4 regions of the Modestobacter sp. SYSU DS0511 genome follow, and region 3 is predicted to be linked to each of the others. Evidence: riboswitches for the same ligand, from Rfam matches in the RefSeq annotation. Region 3 holds a riboswitch; each other region holds the start of a gene.
The links. A riboswitch is a leader RNA that binds a small molecule or an ion and turns the genes downstream of it on or off. The one in region 3 is predicted to bind cyclic di-AMP.

Region 1 (4,991 bases), on a different contig from region 3:
CCGTACGCCGACCAGCCGGCCGCGGCGGAGTCGACCCCGGCCGGAACGGTCATCTCCTCCAGGGTGGCCGGGGAGACCACGTCGTCGGTGTCACCGAGCAGGAAGACCGCGAACCGCCCCAGGTCGGCCAGCGTGGCCCACAGCTGACCGGCCGCGGCCATCACCCCGGCGTCGTGCTCGGGTTCGGGCAGCACGACGTCGGCCCACGGGTGCACCGCGTGGCCCTGGGCGGCAGCGCCGCTGGGACGCGGGGTGGTGCGGGTCATGCCCAGGGGCAGCAGCACCTCGTCCCGGACGACGTCCGCCCACGGCCGGCCGCGGTGCCGGGCGACCAGCTCACCGAGCAGGCCGAAGCCGAGGTTGGAGTAGTGGAACCGCCGGGCGGCGCCGAGCACCACGTCGTCGTCGCTGAGCGGCAACTCGGCCAGCGATCCGCCGGGTACGCGCTCCCACCAGCCGCCCGGGCTCTCCGACCCCGCCCCGGCCAGGTGGGAGAGGAGCTGACCGACCGTGCGGTCACCCAGCGGGGTGCCCGGCAGGTGCTCGTCCAGCAGGTCGTCAAGGCCCAGGACGCCCTCGTCGCGCAGCCGCATCACCACCAGGGCGGTGACCGTCTTGCTGATCGAGCCGAGCCGGTACTGGACGTCGGTGTGCGGGTCGGCGACGTCCCCCCGCCCGGCCGACCAGGCGAGCCCGCCGCCCCGGACGACGCCGGCGACCAGGCTGGGGGCCCGTCCGTCGCGCTGCACGCGGGCGGTGCGGGCCAGCAGGGTGCGGGCGGTGGAGGGCAGCACTGGCTCGGCCATGCCGGGAGGCTAGCCAGCCCGGACGGCTGCGGTCTCCCCCACCGGCAGCCGGCCGGTGCGGCGGGCCCAGTGCTCGAACCAGAGGGTCACCAGCGGCGGCACCGAGGCGGCCAGCGCGAGGACGGTGGTGCCGAGGGACCAGCCGAGCACCCGCCAGGCGACGAGCGTCACCGCGACGTAGGCGATGAAGACCGCACCGTGCACCGGGCCGAACACCTGGACGCCGACCTCGGAGGTCTTCGGCACGTACTTGACGAACATCCCGGCGAGGAGCAGCACCCAGGACACCGCCTCGGCGACGGCGACGACGCGGAACGTGCGGGCGACGGGGGCGGGGGCGAGCAGTCGGGCAGCCACGACCGGGGACAACGAACCACCGGTGCCGCAGTCTCCCGGATGTGATGAAGACCCTCCTCCCCACCCTTCGCGAGCTCAGGGCGGGACCCGGGAGGGGCCATTGCACGACGCGGAGACGCCGGTGCCCCGGCCGCCGAGAGGCGACCGGGGCACCGGTGTTCGTGCTGGAGCGCTGGCGTCAGCCGGCGATGCGGCGCATCGCGGTGATCGGGCTGACCGCGTCGATGCTGGCGACCTTGACGACGTCGCCGGAGGTCGGCGCGTGCACCATCTGGCCGTTGCCGATGTAGATGCCGATGTGGCTGACCGGGCTGCGGAAGGCGATGAGGTCGCCCGGCTGCAGCTCTCCGCGGGAGACCGCACGACCCATGCTCGCCTGGGCCCGGCTGGAGTGCGGCAGGGAGATGCCGGCGGCGGCGTAGGCGTACTGCACCAGACCGGAGCAGTCGAACGACCCCGGGCCGGCGGCGGCCCAGACGTAGGGCTTGCCCTGCTGGGCCATGGCGGTGCTGACCGCGGTCGCCGCGGCACCGCTGGAGGCGACGACCGGGGCGGACGGGGCCTGGGCGGCCGGGGCTGCGGCGCGGGCGGCGTTGCCGCCCCCACCCGACCCGGAGCCGGAGCCCGATGCCTGCTCGGCCGCGGCGGCCTCAGCGGCGTGCCGCCGCTCGGCCTCGGCCCGGGAGGCGGCCTGCTCCGCGGCGGAGAGCCGCTCGTACATCGCCTGGTACTCGGCGATCTGCTTGTTCAGGTCGGTGCGCTGCTGCTCGACCCGGTCCAGCTGGGCCTGTGCCTCGGTGGCGGCGGCCTCGGCCGCGGCCTGGGCCTCGGTGGCCTGCTCGTCGGCCGCGACGGCCTCGCCCAGGATCCCGTTGTTGTGGTCGGCGATGGAGCCCAGCGTGCCGACGCGGTCCATCAGCTCGTCGGCGGACTCGCTGGTGAGCATCGCCTGCAGGGTGCTCAGCTGGTCGCCGGTGTAGGCGCTGCGGGCGACCTCCCGGACCCGGTCACGGGCGCCGGCCAGGGCGGCCTCGGCGGCCTCGACCTGGGCGGCGGCGGCGTCGACCTCGGCCTGCGTGGCCTCGAGCTCGACGCGGGCGTGGTTGAACTGCTCGGTGACGACCTCGAGGTCGTGCGCGCGCTCGGCGACCAGCGTGGCCGCCTCGGCGGAGGTGGTGGGCTCGGCCGCGGCGGGCGCGGGAGCCAGCAGGGTGGTGGCGACGAGCGCCCCGGCGGCGAAGAAGGTGACGACGGCCCGGCGGGAAGTGGACCCGCGGCGGGCAGGGTTGAGCGAACTCGCCATGTTCGGCGGGTGGTCCTTTCTTCCAACGTGCCGCCTACCGAGTTAGCTGACGGGTTCGGATGGGAAGACACCCGGCACGTGCGGTCCGATCGGGCCGCTCAGTGCTTCACCCCAGTGCTGCGGTGGGTCCCCGGTCCCCTGGCCCGCCGGAGTGCACGGGCCGCGGAGTTCGGCGGCGGTCTGGTCGGTCGCCACCGAGAGGTGGCTGAGGTGCCCGTCCGGACCGTCGCCCACCGTAAGGGCGTTATGGGCTCGTGACAAAGGTCCTTTGCGATTTTGTTGAGAAACTCCGTGGGTGTGCTGCGACACGCTCACCGAGCGTGACTGGCGCGCCGGGCCTGTGGGTCACCGCCGCCCACGGCCCCCCACCTCACCCGCGCCCGGGACGCCGACACGCGACCTGAACTGGGCGCCTGCATCCCGCACCGGACGGCGCGGTCGCCGGTCTCGAACCGCGCCCCTCAGCACCTTGCCGACCCCTTCCCGTCACGCTCCGCCAGCGGCTCCACACCCCGCGCCGCCACCGCATCAGGGGCTGGGTACTCCCCCGGCGTGGCGGTCGCCGGCCCTGGCCCGGGGACCTGGTAGAGGGAGCCGGAGCACGGCGCGCCAGGATGACCGGGTGCCGACCCTCGCCACCGCCCCCTGGGACGACCCGGACGTCGTCGCGCTGACCGCCGCCCAGCAGGTCGAGCTGCGCGCCCGCTACGACGGCGCCGGCGAACCCGGGGTGCCCCCGTCCGCCGCCGACGTCGCGGTGGTGCTGCTCGCCCGCGACGACGACGGCACCCCGATCGGCTGCGGCGCGCTGCGCCCGCTGGGGCCGGACGAGGCGGAGATCAAGCGGATGTACGTCGTCCCCGGCGCCCGTGGGCGAGGGGTGTCCAGGCTGCTGCTCGCCGGGCTGGAGACCGAGGCGGTGACCCGCGGGTGGACGACGGTGCGGCTGGAGACCGGCGTCCGGCAGCCGGAGGCGATCGCGCTGTACCGGTCGACGGGCTACCGGCCGGTCGAGGCGTTCGGGCACTACGTCGGCGCCGACGACCCGCACGCGGTCTTCCTCGCCCGGGAGCTGGCGTGAGCACCGCGGCCCGCTACGACGCGGTCGTCGTCGGGGGTGGGCACAACGGGCTGGTCGCCGCCGCCTACCTGGCGCGCGCCGGGTGGTCGGTGCTCGTGCTCGAGCAGCGGGACGTGCTCGGCGGCGCCGCCATCAGCCAGCACGTGTTCCCCGGCGTCGACGTCCGGCTCTCGGCGTACTCCTACCTGGTCAGCCTGCTGCCCGACCGGATCGTCACCGACCTGGGCCTGCCGCTGGACCTGCGGGACCGCGCGGTCGCGTCCTGGACGCCGCTGCGCCGCCACGGCCGGCACCGGAGCCTGCTGGTCGAGCGGGACGAGGGGCCGGCGACGGCGGCGTCCTTCCGCGCGCTCACCGGCGGGGACGCCGAGCTGGCCGGCTGGCAGCGGTTCTACGGCCGGCTGGCCACCCTGGCCGAGGACCTGGCGCCCACGTTCACCGAGCCGCTGCCCAGCGAGGCGGAGCTCGCCGGCCGGCTGCGCGACCCGGGCATCTGGCGCGACCTGCGCGAGCGTCCGCTGGCCGACGTCGTCGCCGACCACCTGTCCGACGACGACGTGCGCGGCATCGTCCTCACCGACGGCCTGATCGGCACCTTCGCCGACGTGCACGCGGCCGACGGGCTGGCCGGGCGCTGCTTCCTCTACCACCTGGTCGGCAACGGCACCGGCCGCTGGCGGGTGCCGGTGGGCGGCATGGGCGCGGTCAGCGGCGCGATCGCCACCGCCGCCCGCGCGGCGGGCGCCCGGCTGGTCACCCGGGCCACCGCCACCGCGATCGAGGCCCGCGCCGACGGGGTCACGGTGCACTGGACCGACGACGAGGGGACGGCGCACGCGGCCGACGCCGGGCACGTGGTGGGCGGCGCCGCGCCGGCCGTGCTCGACGAGCTGCTCGGCGCGCCGGCCACGCCACGGCCCTCGGGCTCGCAGCTCAAGGTCAACATGGTGCTGCGGCGGCTGCCCGGGCTGCGCTCCGGGGACGACCCGCACCGGGTGTTCAGCGGGACCGTGCACGTCGACGAGTCCGCGTCGGCCATCGACGCCGCCTACGCCCAGGCCGCCGCCGGGCGGCTGCCCGACGTCGTCCCGTTCGAGGTGTACTGCCACTCGCTGACCGACCCGTCGATCACCGGGGCGACCGGGCTGCACACGCTGACCCTCTTCGGGCTGCACACCCCGGCCGAGCTCTACGCGACCGACCCGGTGGGCACCCGCGAGGAGGCGGTGCGCCGGGTGGTCGCGCAGCTCGACGACCACCTCACCGAACCGCTGGCCGACTGCCTGGCCACCGACGCCGAGGGCCGGCCGTGCCTGCAGGCGGCCTCACCCCTGGACGTCGAGGCCGCGCTGGCGATGCCGGGCGGGCACATCTTCCACGGCGACCTCTCCTGGCCGGTGGCCACCGACCCGGAGCAGGCCGGCACCTGGGGCGTGGCGACGGC
Region 2 (4,991 bases), on a different contig from region 3:
GCCTCTCCGAATGGGAGGTGGACAAGGTCTTCGCCTACCCCGGCGACGGGATCAACGGGATCCTCGCGTCGTTCGGCGAGCAGGACGACCTCCAGTTCATCCAGTCCCGCCACGAGGAGATGTCCGCCTTCGAGGCGGTCGGTTACGCCAAGTTCACCGGCCGCGTCGGGGTCTGCATGGCCACCTCCGGTCCGGGCGCCATCCACCTGCTGAACGGGCTGTACGACGCCAAGCTCGACCACGTCCCGGTCGTCGCGATCGTCGGGCAGACCGACCGCAGCGCCATGGGTGGTTCGTACCAGCAGGAGGTCGACCTCCTGTCGCTGTTCAAGGACGTCGCGCACCACTACGTGCACGAGGTGAACGTCCCGGAGCAGCTGCCCAACGTCATCGACCGCGCGATCCGCACCGCGCTGGCCGAGCACGCCCCGACCGCGGTGATCATCCCGGCCGACGTGCAGGAGCTGGAGTACAGCCCGCCGACGCACGAGCACAAGATGGTGCCCTCGAGCCGTGGGCGCACCTCGTCCCCGACGGTGGTGCCGGACGACGCCTCGCTGCGGGCGGCGGCCGACCTGCTGAACTCCGGCAGCAAGGTCGCCATGCTGGTCGGTCAGGGTGCCCGTGGCGCCCGGGCCGAGGTCGTCGAGGTCGCCGACCTGCTCGGCGCCGGCGTCGCCAAGGCGCTGCTGGGCAAGGACGTGCTCCCCGATGACCTGCCCTTCGTCACCGGCTCGATCGGGCTGCTGGGCACCCGCCCGACCTGGGAGATGATGAAGGACTGCGACACGCTGCTGACGGTGGGCTCGAACCTGCCCTACAGCGAGTTCTTTCCGGAGTACGACCAGGCCCGCGGCGTGCAGATCGACCACGACGCCAAGTTCATCGGGATGCGGTACCCGTACGAGCTCAACCTCGTCGGCGATGCGGCCACCACGCTGCGCGCGCTCATCCCGCTGCTGGAGCGCAAGCAGGACCGGTCCTGGCGCGAGGGCATCGAGGACGGCATCCGCCGCTGGTGGGAGATCATGGAGAAGCGGGCGAACACCGACGCCGATCCGGTCAACCCGATGCGGCTGTTCTCCGAGCTGAACGGCCGGCTGCCCGGCAACGCCATCATCACCGCCGACTCCGGCTCCGCCGCCAACTGGTACGCCCGGCACCTGCGCTTCGGCCCGGACAACCGCGGCTCACTGTCCGGCACCCTGGCCACCATGGGCCCGGGCGTGCCGTACGGAATCGGCGCCAAGTTCGGCCACCCCGACCGACCGGTCATCGCCTTCGCCGGTGACGGCGCCATGCAGATGAACGGCCTGGCCGAGCTGCTCACGATCGCCCACTACTGGCAGGAGTGGCGCGACCCGCGCCTGGTGGTCGCGGTGCTGCACAACAACGACCTCAACCAGGTCACCTGGGAGATGCGGGCGATGGGCGGGGCGCCGAAGTTCGCCGACTCGCAGACGCTGCCCGAGGTCTCCTACGCCGACTTCGCCGCCGGGCTGGGCTTCGAGGCGATCACGGTCGACGACCCGGAGCAGGTCGGCCCGGCCTGGGACTGTGCGCTGGCTGCCGGCCGGCCGGCGCTGCTCGACGTGCACGTCGACGCCGACGTTCCGCCGATCCCGCCGCACGCGACGCTCGAGCAGATGACCGACACCGCGAAGTCGCTGCTCAAGGGCGACGAGGACGCCTGGGGCGTGGTCAAGCAGGGCACCAAGAACAAGATGCAGGAGTTCCTGCCCAACCGGAGCTGACCATGTCGACCGCACACCTCCCATCGCCGACCGTCCGGCCGTGGGACGGGGCGGACGACTCCCGGGTCGACGTGTCGGCGCTGGACGCTGACCTGCGCCGGCGCGTCGACGGCGAGGTCCGGTTCGACGCCGGCACCCGCGCTGCCTACTCGACCGACGCGTCCAACTACCGGGTCCCGCCGCTGGGCGTGGTCGAACCGCGCACGGTCGACGCCGCCGTCGAGGCCGCGGCGGTCTGCCGGGAACACGGCGTCCCGTTGCTGTCCCGGGGCGGCGGCACCAGCCTGTCCGGGCAGACGACGAACGCCGCCGTCGTCCTGGACTGGAGCCGGTACTGCCACCGGCTGGAGTCCCTCGACATCGACGGACGCCGGTGCGTGGTGGAGCCCGGCCTGGGGCTGACCCTGCGCGCCGGTGAGCTCGACGACCTCCGGGTCGGCTGACCGCCGGACCCGAGACCGGACGCGCGACGAGCGCGCTCCGGACCAGCAGGAACGACAGACGGGAGGACGAGATGAAGACGCAGGAGTTCGTGTCCGCGGTGCAGCAGTCGGCCCGGATCCCCGATCACGAGCACGCCGAGCAGGCCGTCCGGGCCACCCTGACCGTGCTCGGGCAGCGGTTGTCGACCGAGGCGAAGGACCTGGCCGCCCAGCTGCCGCCCGAGCTCGCCTCGGCGATGCCCACCGACGGGTCGGTCGAGCGCTTCGGCCTGACCGAGTTCTACGGCCGTGTCGCCGAACTCGAGGGGCAGGGCTGCACCCCGGAGCAGGCGCGGCAGCACGCGCGTGCGGTCACCGCCGGGCTCCGCGAGGCGGTGGGCGCCGAGTACCTGCACGTGCTCGACCAGCTCCCCGACGACTACGGCGACCTCACGCACACCGAGAACGCGCACCACTGACGGCCTGCCGCCCCTCCGGGTCGCCGTGGCGACCCGGAGGGGCGGAACTCAGACCAGCCGACGCGCGGTGTTGTAGCCCCACATGTCGATGCTGGCGACGCGGACCACGTCACCGGCGCTGGGGGCGTGGACCATCAGCCCGTCGCCCAGGTAGATGCCCACGTGCCCGACGGGGGAGTAGTAGAAGACCAGGTCACCGGGCTGCAGGTGCGCCCGGTCGACGTGCACGCCCATCGTGGACTGCATCCGCGACGAGTGCGGCAGGTCGACGCCGGCCGCCCGGAAGGCGAACTGGGTCAGGCCCGAGCAGTCGTAGACGTTCGGACCGGCCCCGGCCCACACGTAGGCCTTGCCGAGCTGGGCCATCGCGGTGTCGATGACCACCTGGGCGGCGGAGGTCGGTGCGGCCGCGGCCGCGACCGGCGCGGCGATCGGAGCCGGGGCCGGGGCCGGCGGGGCGGCGCCCCCGGCGTTGGCCTGGGCGGCGAGCGGGGTGAGCACCACGCCGGCGCCGGTGAGCAACGCGATCAGCGCGCCCTTGGCCGCCGAGCGGGTGGAACGACGAGCAGAGGTGGTGCGCAGGGCCGTCATGGAACGACGAGTTCTCCTTGTTCTCCTCAACCGCCTACCGAGTTAGCTGACGGGTTCGGGCGGGGAACTCGCCCGGCACGGCCACACGTGCGTGCGGCCGAGCTTCACCCCAGAACTGCGGTGGGTCCCCGGTCCGGGCGACGGCTGCAGCATGCGCGGCCGACGTCCGGTTCGGCGGTGCCGTCCGGGTGTCACCAGGTGCGGTGACGGTCGGACCCGGTCGGCCGCGACGACGCTAGGTGGCGATCTGGTGGTCCGCAGCCGCCGTCGTCGGCCGGATCCGGACGGTCTCCGACTGCGACTCGCCGTCGTGACCGTGGCAAACGTGAAGCTGTCCCCGGCGTGTCTCGGGACGTTGCGAACTGATGAATGGACGGCGCGTGACGACGCTTCGTGTTCACGACCTAACCAGCTGGCGAACGGCCCGACCCTTGGGAGATGGCTCGGTCGTGAGCGGTCGGGCCGCTGCCGTCAAGGGGGTTGTCTGACCTGTGGACAGGCGTTTGACCTGCTGGTTCGGGTGGTGGTGAGGCGCCGATCGCAGTAGTATTCGAACGTACGTTCGAATGACGGGGAGGTGTCCGTGAGCGACTCGATGACGCTGGACCCCCTTGCGCCGAACGTGGTCGCGGAGCTGTCCCCGGATGACCTGGAGGGGCTGTTCGGGTCGCCGTTGCAGTCGGCGTTGGACGCGCTGGCGGCCGAGGACCTGCACGCGTTCGGCGATGGTGAGCTGCTGGACAGGGTGGGCGAGCTGGTGCGGCTGCAGAACCGGGTGGCGGCGGAGCTGGCCCGCACGGTGCGGCATGCCGAGCTCGCGCAGGCCGTCGAGCGCGACGGGTTGGCGTCGATGCGGTCGTGGCTGATCGGGCACCGGTGGTTGTCGGCGGGCGAGGCGTCGCGGGTGGTGCGGGCCGGCCGGGTGTTGGAGCACCTGCCGGCGCTGGCTGCGGGGTTCGCTGCCGGGGAGGTCACCGCCGCGCAGGTCGACGTCGTGGCGAGCGCGGTGGGGGAACCGGAGCGGGCGCGTGCTCAGGAGCAGGGGATCGACCTGGGCGCGTTCGACACCGCGTGGGCGGATGTGGCTCGGGAGGCGCCGCACGCCTCGCTCGGGGTGGCGGTGCGGGCGTTCATCGAGGCGCTGGACCCCGACGGGCCCGAGCCTGACCCCACGGAGGGGCGGCGGCTGTCGATGGCCAAGCACGCTGACGGCAGCGTCACCGGCCGGTTCGACCTGGACGCGGTGGGTGGGGAGAAGCTGCAGGCGGCGATCGAGTCGATCGTGCAGGCCAACCGGCCCAAGGGCGACACCCGCACCCGCGCGCAGCAGCAGGCTGATGCGTTCGTGCAGCTCTGCGACAACCAGCTCGCCTCCGGTGGCCTGCCGACGCTGCGGACGGTGAAGCCGCACGTGGTGCTGCAGCTGGACCTGGACGATGCAGTCGATCCGGCCACTGGCCCCGGCGCCGCGCAGACCGGGTTCGGTGCCAGCATCTCCGCCGCCCGTGCCCGCTGGCTGGCCTGCGACGGGAGCATCTCCCGGATCGTGATGGGCCCCGACGGCACCCCGCTGGACCTGGGGCGGAACCACCGGGTCGTCACCCCCGGACTCCGCAAGGCGGTGGAACGGCGGGACAAGGGGTGTGTGTTCACCGGCTGCGGTGCCCCGACCTGGTGGTGCGATGTGCACCACCTGATCCACTGGCTGCACGGCGGCGAGACGTCGTTGACCAACTCCGCTCTGC
Region 3 (4,991 bases):
CTCGGCGCTGCCGGGTCGTGCGCTGGGAGCGTGCGAGCCGGTGCAGACCGACGCCTGCGCGCTGGGCACCACTCAGCTGCGTCAGGGCGGTCAGGCTCCGGCCAGGGACGGGCGCAGGGCGCTCCGCGACCTGCGGAGGGCCCGGCGTCGTTCTGTGCGGTGGGCGCTGAAGCGTGGGACGTCGTCACGTGCTGGAAGTGGGAGAACGCCGCCAGCGAGATGCCCGCGGCCCAGGACGGAGCGGCTGTCCGTCAGCACCCAGCGGCGCCGGGACGACGAGCCGGCCAACTCGCCGGGCCGCCACGTCCAGTGACCGGCTGAGCTGCTGCGCGAGCCAGGCCTCGGGCGGCCCGCTCAGCGTTCCACCGGGTGGGCTCGGTCCTCGTCCTCGGCGAGCTCCTGCGGCACCACTGCGGCCAGGCACCGCCGAATGCCCTCGACGATGCTGCTGGCGGTGAAGAGATCGTCCTCGGTCTCCCGCCGAGCCGCCCGGAGCTCGTCGACCAACCGGTGCAGGGCCTCGTAGCCCTTCCGGGTGTCCTCTGGGTCCGCGCTCGGACCGCTCATGCTGCGCAGCACCTCGCCCAGCTGGGCCAGAGCCGCAGCCGCCGGCCGGCGGAGGGAGGGGCCCAGCGCCACCCGGTCGTTCTCGGCGACCTCCGTGTCGGCGATCAGCTGGGTCAGGTCCTCGATCAGGAGGGCCAGGCCCTCCAGAGCACGCGCCTGCGCGTAGAGCCGGTCGGCGTCCGACTGGTACCTCCTCACCCGTCGGTTGCCGCGCCGGGCCTCGCCGGCCTGCTGGACCGCCGAGCGCATCTGGTCGAGGACCGGGTCGACCGCACGCATCCGGTCGCGCCACTCGTGCCGGCTCGGCGGGTGGTCCCGCTGCAGCCCGTCGGCGAGGTCGGCGAGCTGCCCCGCCAGCGTCTCCCGCAGCCGGTGCATCTCCGTCTGGGCCGGGCCGAGAGGGACGGGCGGGAAGGCCACGGTCACCCCCAGCCCCACCAGGGCGCCCAGCAGCACCAGACCGACGAGCGCGAGGACGTACCCGGTCGGGTCGTTCCCCCCGAAGACCAGCGCGAACAAGGCCGTGGTCGGGACCCAGCTGCCGGCGTTGCCCAGCCGCCGCCACGTCCCGAGCAGCATGCCGACCCTACCGCAACGGAGAGTGCGACCACGTCGGGCATCGGGAGCTCGGTCAGCACCATCCCGAGCACCCCGCCCACGACGAGCGCCAGCGTCACCTCCGCCGACTCGCGGACCGATCCGGCCAGCGTCACCGCGGACGTGACCACGGCTCCGAGGGGGGCGTAGAAGGGGTAGTCGGCGAGCGGCTCCGGGAGGGGGTGGCCAGCGCCCACGCGAGCGCGGCCGCCACGGCCGTCTTCAGCCCCAGCACCAGGCGCGGATGCCGGTCCCAGAAGCGCAGTGGCGCCGTGGGCCCGTCGGCAGGGCCGCCGCCTGCTCGTGTGCTCGGCATCGGGCCATCCTCGCCGATGCGCTCCCACCGACGTCCGGGACGCACATCGGGCGTCGGGACGGTGCGACCGCGGGTCTCGACCATCGTGCGCGAGGGCCACCCGCCGGGTGCGTCCACGCGCGCCGGGCGGCCTCCGGGCGCGGCGCGCCGGAGCGACGTCGTCGGCGGTCATCCCGGGGTGCTGAGCGGGCACGCGCTCTGCGGGGGCTGCTACGGCGCGGGCCGCAACCGGGTGCCGAGCCCGGGAGAGCGCCGGCCGGGTCCTCGCATCACCCGCGCAGCCGGTCCCACCGCGGGGACCGTCAGCCGGGCGCCGGGTCGGACGAACGCCCCTGCCCGGTCACAGCCGGGCAGGGGCGCCTCGTCGACGGTCCGGCCTCAGCGGGCCACCACGGCGGGTGTCAGCCGGGCAGGAACGACACGTGCGGGTGGTCCATGTGGTTGGCGGTGGGCGACCCCCGGTCCGCCATGCCCTGCCACGTGCCCGTACGGACCTGGTAGATCCGCTGCTGCCAGATCACGTACTCGACCCGGAACCGGGCGGCGTTGTCGATGACGTACTGGGTGACGGCGTCTCCCTTGGCCTGGTCCGTGTGGACCATGAAGTCGGCCGCGAGGTCCTGCGTCGGGCTGTGGCCGGGCCGGGTCACGACCGTCCCGACGCCGAACCGCTCGGCGACCTCCTGGACGACGGGGCGGACGTGCGGAGCCCACACGTCGTACGCGCCCGCACTCGCCGCCGGAGCCGCGGGAGCCGCGGGAGCGGCTGGGGCGGCACGGTCGGCACTCCGACTGGCCGGCCGCTCCGCGATACGAGGCGCCGCGGCAGCCACCGCGCCGCCGAACGCGAGTCGCTGACCGACCCGCAGGGTGTTCGGGTCCGCGCCGATGACCTCCCGGTTGAGCGCGTACGCCTGCTGCCAGGTGATTCCGTGGGCGGCCGCGATCCTGCCGAGCGTGTCGCCCGCCCGGACGACGTACTCCCCCGACGCGCTCTGCGGGGTCACGGCCGGAGCCGCGGGTGCCGCACCGGTGCCGCCGATGGTGAGCACCTGACCGACGCGCAGGCGGTTCGGGTCGGCGCCGACTCTGCCGGCGTTGTCCGCGTAGATGGTCTGCCACGTGGTGCCGTGGGCCGCGGCGAGGGTGCTGAGGGTGTCGCCAGGAGCGACCGTGTGCTCCGCGGCGTGCGCCGGGGCGGCCACCGCGAGGGGGACGGCCACTGCTGCCACGACCGTCAGGGCGGGACGGGTCACGGACGCCATGCTCGGGCGCCGGGTGGGACGGAGGTTCCGTCCCGGGTGTCGCTGTGCCATGGATGTGCGCCTCTCACCGCCTGCGGAGTTAGCTGTCGGGTTCGGGCGAGAGCTGCCCGGCCGCGGATGCGGCTTCACCCCAGGGCCCGGAGGCCCGGTGCTGCGAGGTGGGTCCCCCGCGCCTGCCCGTCGTGTCGTCTGGTCCGGTGACGGTGGGCAGGTTCGGCGGGCCGCCATCCGGGGTCCTCCGCATTCGGTGGACGAGCGCACGGTAGGCAGACGGCGATCGGCCACGGCAGTCCCCCGGTCGCCTCCACCGGGCTCTGGAACGGGGAGGGCCGCAAGGCCGCCGACGTACCTCCTCGGCGGCCGCCGGACGCGCCTGGCCTGCGCTTTCCGCCGCTCGCGACCTGCCCGCACGCCAGCGGTGGGCACCGGCGCGGCGCTGGCCGCTCACGGGTTTGGTTGCAGACTCGACCTACTTTCCGTCGGTATGTCGTGACCCACCGCAGTCACTCGGCGCGCGTGCCACGGCGACCTCGGCGGGCGTCGGCGGCGGTCGGTCCAGGTGCCCGGCCACCGGCGGGGAGACGGGAACGGCCCCGGCCGTCCTCCTCGGGAAGGAGGTCGGCCGGGGCCGTCCGGGCCGCTCGGCGGCGGGGCGCGGTCGCCGGATCGGCGATCAGGCCCGCCGACCGCCGGTGAAGCGGCTCAGCAGTCGCTTGAGCAGGTTGGCCTTGATGAGTCCGGAGATGAGGCCCATGTCCGTTTCCCCTCCAGTAGGTCGACGCTCTCCGGGCACTACCCGCCGCGGCCGCGGACATCAGGTCCGGGCCGAACGAGCGGGACGTCTCCGCCGGGAGCGACTGCGCCTTCCGCCGCGCGGCGGCCCTAGCATCGCCCCGTGGACCAGCAGGCACTGATGTCGATCGTCCAGCGCTACTGGGACGGGCTGTGGAACCGGCGCGACCTGACGGTGATCGACGAGCTCATCGCCGAGCCCTACGTGCGGCACTCCTCGGCCGGTACCCGGTCGCTGACCCGTGCCCAGTTCAAGCGCGAGGTGCGCGAGTCCTGGCAACTGCTGCACGACCCCGCGACCACCGTCGACGACCAGGTGACCGCCGAGGACCGGATCTGGACGCGGGCCACCACCACCGGCCTCAACCTGGACACCGGGCAGACGTCGGTGGTCACCTGGCTGGTGGTGCACCGGGTCGCCGACGGCCAGATCGCCGAGTCGTGGAGCGCCACCCTGCCCGGCGTCGACTGGCGCTGACCCCGCGCCCGGCGCGGACCGGGACTCCGGCGCGCCGGGAGCTCAGCCCAGGTCGCGCAGCCGGTTCGCGCCGGCCATCCGGCGCCGGCTGAGGACCGCGTACAGGGCGACGAAGGCGAGCACGCCGGCGCCCATCCCGATCAGCGTCCACCGCAGGCCGATGAGGTCGGCGAGCAGGCCCAGCGGGAGTGCGGCGATGCCGAACGCGCTGAAGCTGAGCATGATCAGCCCCTGCACCCGCCCGTGGTACTCCATGTCCGACAGGGCGATGAGCTGCGACTGGTTGGTGGTCTGGAAGCCGAGCATCGACGCGCCGACGGCGAGGAGCACGACCACTGCGACGTAGGCGTTGGGCGCGATCGCCAGCGCGCAGATGGCGAGGCCGAAGACGGCGCCGGACCCCACCAGGACCCGGGTCTGCCGCACCCACGAGGTGCGCCGGCCCAGCAGCAGGCCCGCCGCGACCCCGCCGACCGCGGACGTCGCTGCCAGCACGCCGTAGCCGACCGAGCCGAGGCCGAACAGGTCGCTGGAGATGGTCGGCATGAACGCCAGGTACGGCAGCCCCATCATGGCGACGCCGATGCCGCACCACACCAGGGCGCTGAGCTCGGGGTGCCGCCGGACGTAGCGCACCCCGTCGGCGAGCTCCCCGAGCGGGGAGCGTCCGGAGGCATCCCCCCGCCGCCGCCCGGCGGGGAGGGCGGTGGTGAGGAGAACCCCGACGGCCGCCAGCGCCGCGCTGAACAGGAAGATCGCCTCGATGCCCCAGGTGAACGCCCCGATGACCACGCCGGCCAGCGCTGGGCCGACCACCCGGTTCACCTCGGCGTTGACCAGGAGCAGCGAGACCGCCTGCGGCACCGACCCACGGGGCACCAGCTCGGTCAGAAACGCCATCCGGGCCGGGTTGAACAGCGCGAAGCCCACGGCCTGCAGCACGCCCGCGCCGAGCAGCATCCAGTAGGCGATGACG
Region 4 (4,991 bases), on a different contig from region 3:
CACAACTCGGGCCGGAAGCCGACGACGACGTTCACGCCGCCGGTCGAGGAGAGCGGACCGGTCAGCCCGGCCACCCCGCGGACCAGGTCCGCCGCGGAGCGGCCGGGCGCCAGGTCGGGCGCCGGGTCGAGCTCCAAGTAGCAGTGCTCGGGCGTCCCGAGCGCGACGATGCCGGGCTGCGGGGCCACGGCCTCACTGTGCCCGACACCCCGCAGCCGAGGGCATCAGTCGTTCGACGGCGGCTCGTCCTTGCCGGCCTCCTCGAGCGCGTCGGCCTCCTCCTTCGTCTTGTGCACGGCCTTGTCCGCGTGCTCCGGCGGCCCGTAGACGGTGTAGAGCACCAGGGGGTTGACGCCGTCGTTGACGAAGTTGTGCTTCTTGCCGGCCGGCACGACCACCAGGTCGCCCTGCGCCACCTTCTTCTCCTGGCCGCCGACCTTGGCCTTCGCGGTGCCGCTGACGAAGGTCAGGATCTGGTCGACGTCGTGCACCTCCTCGCCGATCTCCCCACCCGGCGGGATCGTCATGATCACCAGCTGGGTGTGTTCGCCGGTCCACAGCACGCGGCGGAAGTCGGCACTCTGCTCGGCGACGGTGGCGATGGTGAAGTGCTCCATGGGCGCCGTTCCTCCGTTCCCTCGATCGACTGGCCGGCGCGCGCCGGCCTCGATGACGAGTCAAGAGCAGGTCCGCCGTCGGCGCGATCCGAAGCCCCCGCCGGAGCGCCGTCCCTCGTGGCGGACACCGCCGAACCGGACGCCGACGGCTGGCTGGGGGGGGCCGGTGCCGGCGTCGGCGGGTCCGGGACCTCCGGCCCTGTGCGGTCGGGGGTCCGGTGGTCCAGGCTGGGCGCGAGCAGCCCGGTCGTCGGTGAGGGTCATGGGACGGCAGGGCACGGACAGGAGGACACGGTGACCGAGCAGGACGGCACGCGGGACGCGCTCGCGGCGGAGGTCGACGAGGTGATGGGCAACGCTGCTGGGGACGCGGCGCCCGCGGAGTCGTCGACCGGGGCGGTCGGGGGCGGGGTCGTCGTCGGCCACGACGGCTCCGGGTGCGCCCAGGAGGCGCTCGTGTGGGCGGCCGGCCTGGCCGAGCGGGCCGGGTGGCCGCTGCACGTCGTCCGTGCCTGGCGGATCGCCACCGCGCCCCAGCCGGCCAGCTGGTCGCCGGGGTACGTCCCGCCGGTGAGCGACTACGAGAAGGCGGTTCAGGCCGACCTGGAGGCCGACGTCGTGGCGGCGCTCGGCCAGGACCGCGCTACGGGCGTCACCTGCCACGTCGCGCACACCGCACCGGTGAAGGCGCTCATCGCCGCCGCCCGGCAGGCCGATCTCCTGGTGGTGGGTGCCCGCGGCCGCGGTGGCTTCGCCGGCCTGCTGCTGGGCTCGACCAGCGACCAGGTCACCCGGCACGCGCCCTGCCCCGTCACCGTGGTCCGGAGCGACCGCGAGGACTGACCACCCCGGCGGGTCGCGGCCGGGCCCGTGGGTGTCCACTGTCCGGGTGCCCGCCCCCGATCGCGTCCCGCCGTCCTTCCTGCAGGCCCACACCCGGGTCGAGCGGCCCACCCTGGTGCCCGAGGTGCAGCTGCACGTCGCCGACGACGTCGTCGCCCTGTGGGAGGCGATGGAGACCGAGGCCGGCGGCGCCGGCCAGGACCCGCCGTTCTGGGCCGCGGCCTGGCCGGGCGGCCAGGCCCTGGCCCGGTACGTCCTGGACACGCCGGACCTCGTCGCCGGCAAGCGGGTGCTGGACCTCGGTGCCGGGAGCGGCCTGGTCGCCGTGGCTGCGCGGCTCGCCGGGGCGGCGCAGGTCGTCGCCAGCGACGTCGACCCGTACTCGCACGCCGCGGTCGCGCTCAACGCCGAGCTCAACGGGGTCACCGGCATCGAGGTGGTGGGCGACGTGCTGGGCGAGGACGGGCCGGACGTGGACGTCGTGCTGGCCGGCGACGTCTGCTACGACCGGGAGATGACCGCCCGGGTGCTGCCGTACCTGGGCACCCACTGGCTGCGCGGCGCCACCGTCCTGCTCGGGGACCCGGGCCGCGCCTACCTGCCGCAGGAAGGGCTGCTGCCGGCCGCCACCCACGACGTCCCGGACGCCGACGGCGGGGAGGTCCGCCGGACGACGGTCTGGCGCCTGCCCTGAGCCGCGTGCGACCGGTGCGGCCTGCGGGACGGATCACACCGCGCTGACCAGGGGCGCCGTGGCGCATCCCGACGAACTGCCGGCGGAGCATTGTCACGAGGTCGTAAAGCGCCTTACCGTGGACAGGTCCGGCCGGACGTCACGTCCCCACTCGGGGAGCCCGCGCCGGATGCCGCCGAGTCGCTGTCCGCAGCGATCCGGGGACCCACCGAAGCACTGGGGTGAATCCCGCCCGGGCACGTGCCCGGCCGGGTAGGGCGCCTTCCCGCCCGAATCCGTCAGCTAACCCGGTAGGCGGCCACGGAAGAGCCCGGAGCCCCCTCCTTCATGTCCCCACGCGCCACCCCGCACGACCACGCCGGCCACGACCTGCCGGCCGACGGAGAACTGCCCACCACGGTCCTCCCCGTCGCCGGGGAGGAGACCTCCCGCCGTGCCCGCCGCCTGGCGCCCCCGGCCGGCCTGCGCCGTCCGGCGATGTACCTGGCCGCCGCCGCGGTCGGCGCGGTCGTGGTGAACGTCGTCGTGAGCGGGCAGACCGGCGCGCAGGCCACGGCGGCGCCCGAGCCGGTGAGCATCGCCACCCAGCTGGGCCTCACCGCCCAGCACGCCAGCACCGTCGTCGCCGAGGGGCAGGTCGGCGACCGGCTCGGGGCGCTCGCGGCCGACCGCAGCCAGCGCCAGGAGGCCGAGGCCGCCGCCCAGCAGGCGCAGGCCGCCGCTGTCGCCGCGGAGGAAGCGCGGCTGGCCGAGGAGGCCCGGCTGGCCGAGGAGGCGCGGCTGGCCGAGGAGGCGCGGCTCGCGGAAGAGGCGCGCAAGGCTGAGGAGGCGCGCCAGGCCGAAGCGGCGCGCCAGGCCGAGGAGGCGCGCCAGGCCGAGCAGGCGGCTGCGGCTGCAGCCCCGCGGTCGCAGTCCGGCTCCCGGTCCTCCGGTGGCGGTGCGCCTGCCCCCGCCCCGGCCCCCGCCGCGCCGGCCGGCTCCTTCCAGAGCTACGCGCTGTCCCAGCTGAGCGGGGACGCCGGTCAGTTCTCCTGCCTGGAGAAGCTGTGGGGCAAGGAGAGCGGCTGGAACCCCAACGCGCAGAACCCGCGCAGCACCGCCTATGGGATCGCGCAGTTCCTGGACTCCACCTGGAAGGGCACCGGGATCGCCAAGACCTCCGACGGCTATCGTCAGATCGACGCGGGCCTGATCTACATCAACAACCGGTACGGCTCGCCGTGCGGCGCGTGGTCGCAGTCGCAGTCCGCCGGCTGGTACTGATCTGATCGACCTGCTCCTGAACGAACCAGCACCGACGAGGAGGGGCCGCTCGCACCGGGCGGCCCCTCCTCGCGTGCCCAGCACGTCACCGCCCTGCCCGAATGTCACCCCCATCGGTCAGGATCACCGGGTGGACCACCCCGACCAGGAGGGCTGAACCGTGGGCAAGCACCGGGCACCCGAGCCCGCGGCCTCGGACTTCGACGCCGCGACGGCCGCGTTGGCCGACGTGACCGGCGACTACGTCGTCGACGCCGCGCACACCCGCATCGGCGTGCGGGCGCGGCACGCGATGGTGACGACGGTGCGCGGCGCGTTCACCGAGTTCGCCGGCACCGCCCATCTCGACACCGCCGACCCGGGTGCCAGCACCGTGTCGTTGCGCATCCGCACCGCCAGCATCGACACCGGCGCCCCCGACCGCGACGCGCACCTGCGCTCGCCGGACTTCCTGGACGTCGAGCGGTTCCCGGAGATGCGCTTCGACTCGACCGCGGTGCGCCAGGTCGACGACGAGGTCTACCGGGTCACCGGCGACCTGACCATCAAGGACGTCACCCGCACCGTCGAGATCGACTTCACCCTGACCGGCTCGGCCCTGGACCCCTTCGGCAACACGCGGGTCGGCTTCGAGGGGGCGCTGGCGATCAAGCGCAGCGACTGGGAGCTCACCTGGAACGCGGTCCTGGAGACCGGTGGTGTCCTGGTCAGCGACCGGATCCAGGTGGAGTTCGACGTCTCGGCGATCCGGGCCGGCTGACCCGCCCTGTTCCCGCCCGCCGGGTCGCGCGCCGCGGCGGCCGGTGTCCGGGAGGCGGAAGGGTTGTGTCCCAGGCCACTTCACCCCGCTACGGTGGCACTGAGTGCCAGCGGCTGCGGCCGCGGGCAGCGGGGGACGACGGCGTCCTCCGGTCCGAGCAGCAGGGGAGTGCGCAGATGGCGAACGCGTGGTTCGAGACGGTGGCCGAGGCGCAGCGGCGGGCCAAGCGCCGGTTGCCGAAGGGCGTGTACGGGGCGCTGGTCGCCGGCTCCGAGCGCGGGCTGACCGTCGACGACAACCTGGCCGCCTTCGCCGAGCTGGGCTTCGCCCCGCACACCGCCGGGCTGGCCAACGGCCGGCAGACGGCCACTCGCGTCATGGGCCAGGACATCGCGCTGCCGGTGCTGATCAGCCCGACCGGGGTGCAGGCGGTGCACCCCGACGGCGAGGTCGCCGTCGCGCGGGCCGCGGCCGCCCGCGGCACCGCGATCGGGCTCTCCTCGATGGCCAGCAAGCCGATGGAGGAGGTCATCGCCGCCAACCCGCAGACCTTCTTCCAGCTCTACTGGGTCGGCGACCGCGACCTGATGGCCGCCAAGGTCGAGCGCGCCCGGCGGGCCGGGGCGGCCGGGTTGATCGCCACGCTGGACTGGTCGTTCTCCTACGGCCGCGACTGGGGCAGCCCGTTCATCCCCGAGCGCATCAACCTCGAGGCGGTGCGGCGGTACGCCCCCCAGGTGGCCCTCAAGCCCAGCTGGCTGTGGGACTTCGCCAAGACCAAGAAGCTGCCCGACCTCACCGTGCCGAACATGGT

Region 1: linked by a shared signal. The riboswitch ahead of ACI783_RS08525 (NlpC/P60 family protein) and the one ahead of ACI783_RS00875 (LysM peptidoglycan-binding domain-containing protein) in region 3 are both predicted to bind cyclic di-AMP.
Region 2: linked by a shared signal. The riboswitch ahead of ACI783_RS16930 (C40 family peptidase) and the one ahead of ACI783_RS00875 (LysM peptidoglycan-binding domain-containing protein) in region 3 are both predicted to bind cyclic di-AMP.
Region 4: linked by a shared signal. The riboswitch ahead of ACI783_RS13655 (aggregation-promoting factor C-terminal-like domain-containing protein) and the one ahead of ACI783_RS00875 (LysM peptidoglycan-binding domain-containing protein) in region 3 are both predicted to bind cyclic di-AMP.

The regions. Positions count from the first base shown of each region.
Region 1 is NZ_JBJGZY010000013.1:16,713-21,703, reverse strand. Features, by position in the region: gene ACI783_RS08535 (serine hydrolase domain-containing protein) at 1-806, opposite strand, end outside; gene ACI783_RS08530 (DUF3817 domain-containing protein) at 816-1,163, opposite strand; gene ACI783_RS08525 (NlpC/P60 family protein) at 1,342-2,466, opposite strand; cyclic di-AMP (ydaO/yuaA leader) riboswitch at 2,482-2,651, opposite strand; gene ACI783_RS08520 (GNAT family N-acetyltransferase) at 3,089-3,547, shown strand; gene ACI783_RS08515 (phytoene desaturase family protein) at 3,544-4,991, shown strand, end outside.
Region 2 is NZ_JBJGZY010000041.1:25,527-30,517, reverse strand. Features, by position in the region: gene ACI783_RS16945 (thiamine pyrophosphate-requiring protein) at 1-1,754, shown strand, start outside; gene ACI783_RS16940 (FAD-binding oxidoreductase) at 1,757-2,197, shown strand; gene ACI783_RS16935 (DUF2267 domain-containing protein) at 2,269-2,655, shown strand; gene ACI783_RS16930 (C40 family peptidase) at 2,704-3,246, opposite strand; cyclic di-AMP (ydaO/yuaA leader) riboswitch at 3,264-3,408, opposite strand; gene ACI783_RS16925 (DUF222 domain-containing protein) at 3,830-4,991, shown strand, end outside.
Region 3 is NZ_JBJGZY010000001.1:190,090-195,080, reverse strand. Features, by position in the region: gene ACI783_RS00880 (hypothetical protein) at 355-1,146, opposite strand; gene ACI783_RS00875 (LysM peptidoglycan-binding domain-containing protein) at 1,882-2,736, opposite strand; cyclic di-AMP (ydaO/yuaA leader) riboswitch at 2,799-2,955, opposite strand; gene ACI783_RS00870 (ester cyclase) at 3,641-4,015, shown strand; gene ACI783_RS00865 (MFS transporter) at 4,058-4,991, opposite strand, start outside.
Region 4 is NZ_JBJGZY010000026.1:6,408-11,398, forward strand. Features, by position in the region: gene ACI783_RS13635 (hypothetical protein) at 1-188, opposite strand, end outside; gene ACI783_RS13640 (cupin domain-containing protein) at 225-617, opposite strand; gene ACI783_RS13645 (universal stress protein) at 912-1,460, shown strand; gene ACI783_RS13650 (class I SAM-dependent methyltransferase) at 1,507-2,154, shown strand; cyclic di-AMP (ydaO/yuaA leader) riboswitch at 2,318-2,466, shown strand; gene ACI783_RS13655 (aggregation-promoting factor C-terminal-like domain-containing protein) at 2,482-3,417, shown strand; gene ACI783_RS13660 (YceI family protein) at 3,578-4,177, shown strand; gene mftD (pre-mycofactocin synthase MftD) at 4,354-4,991, shown strand, end outside.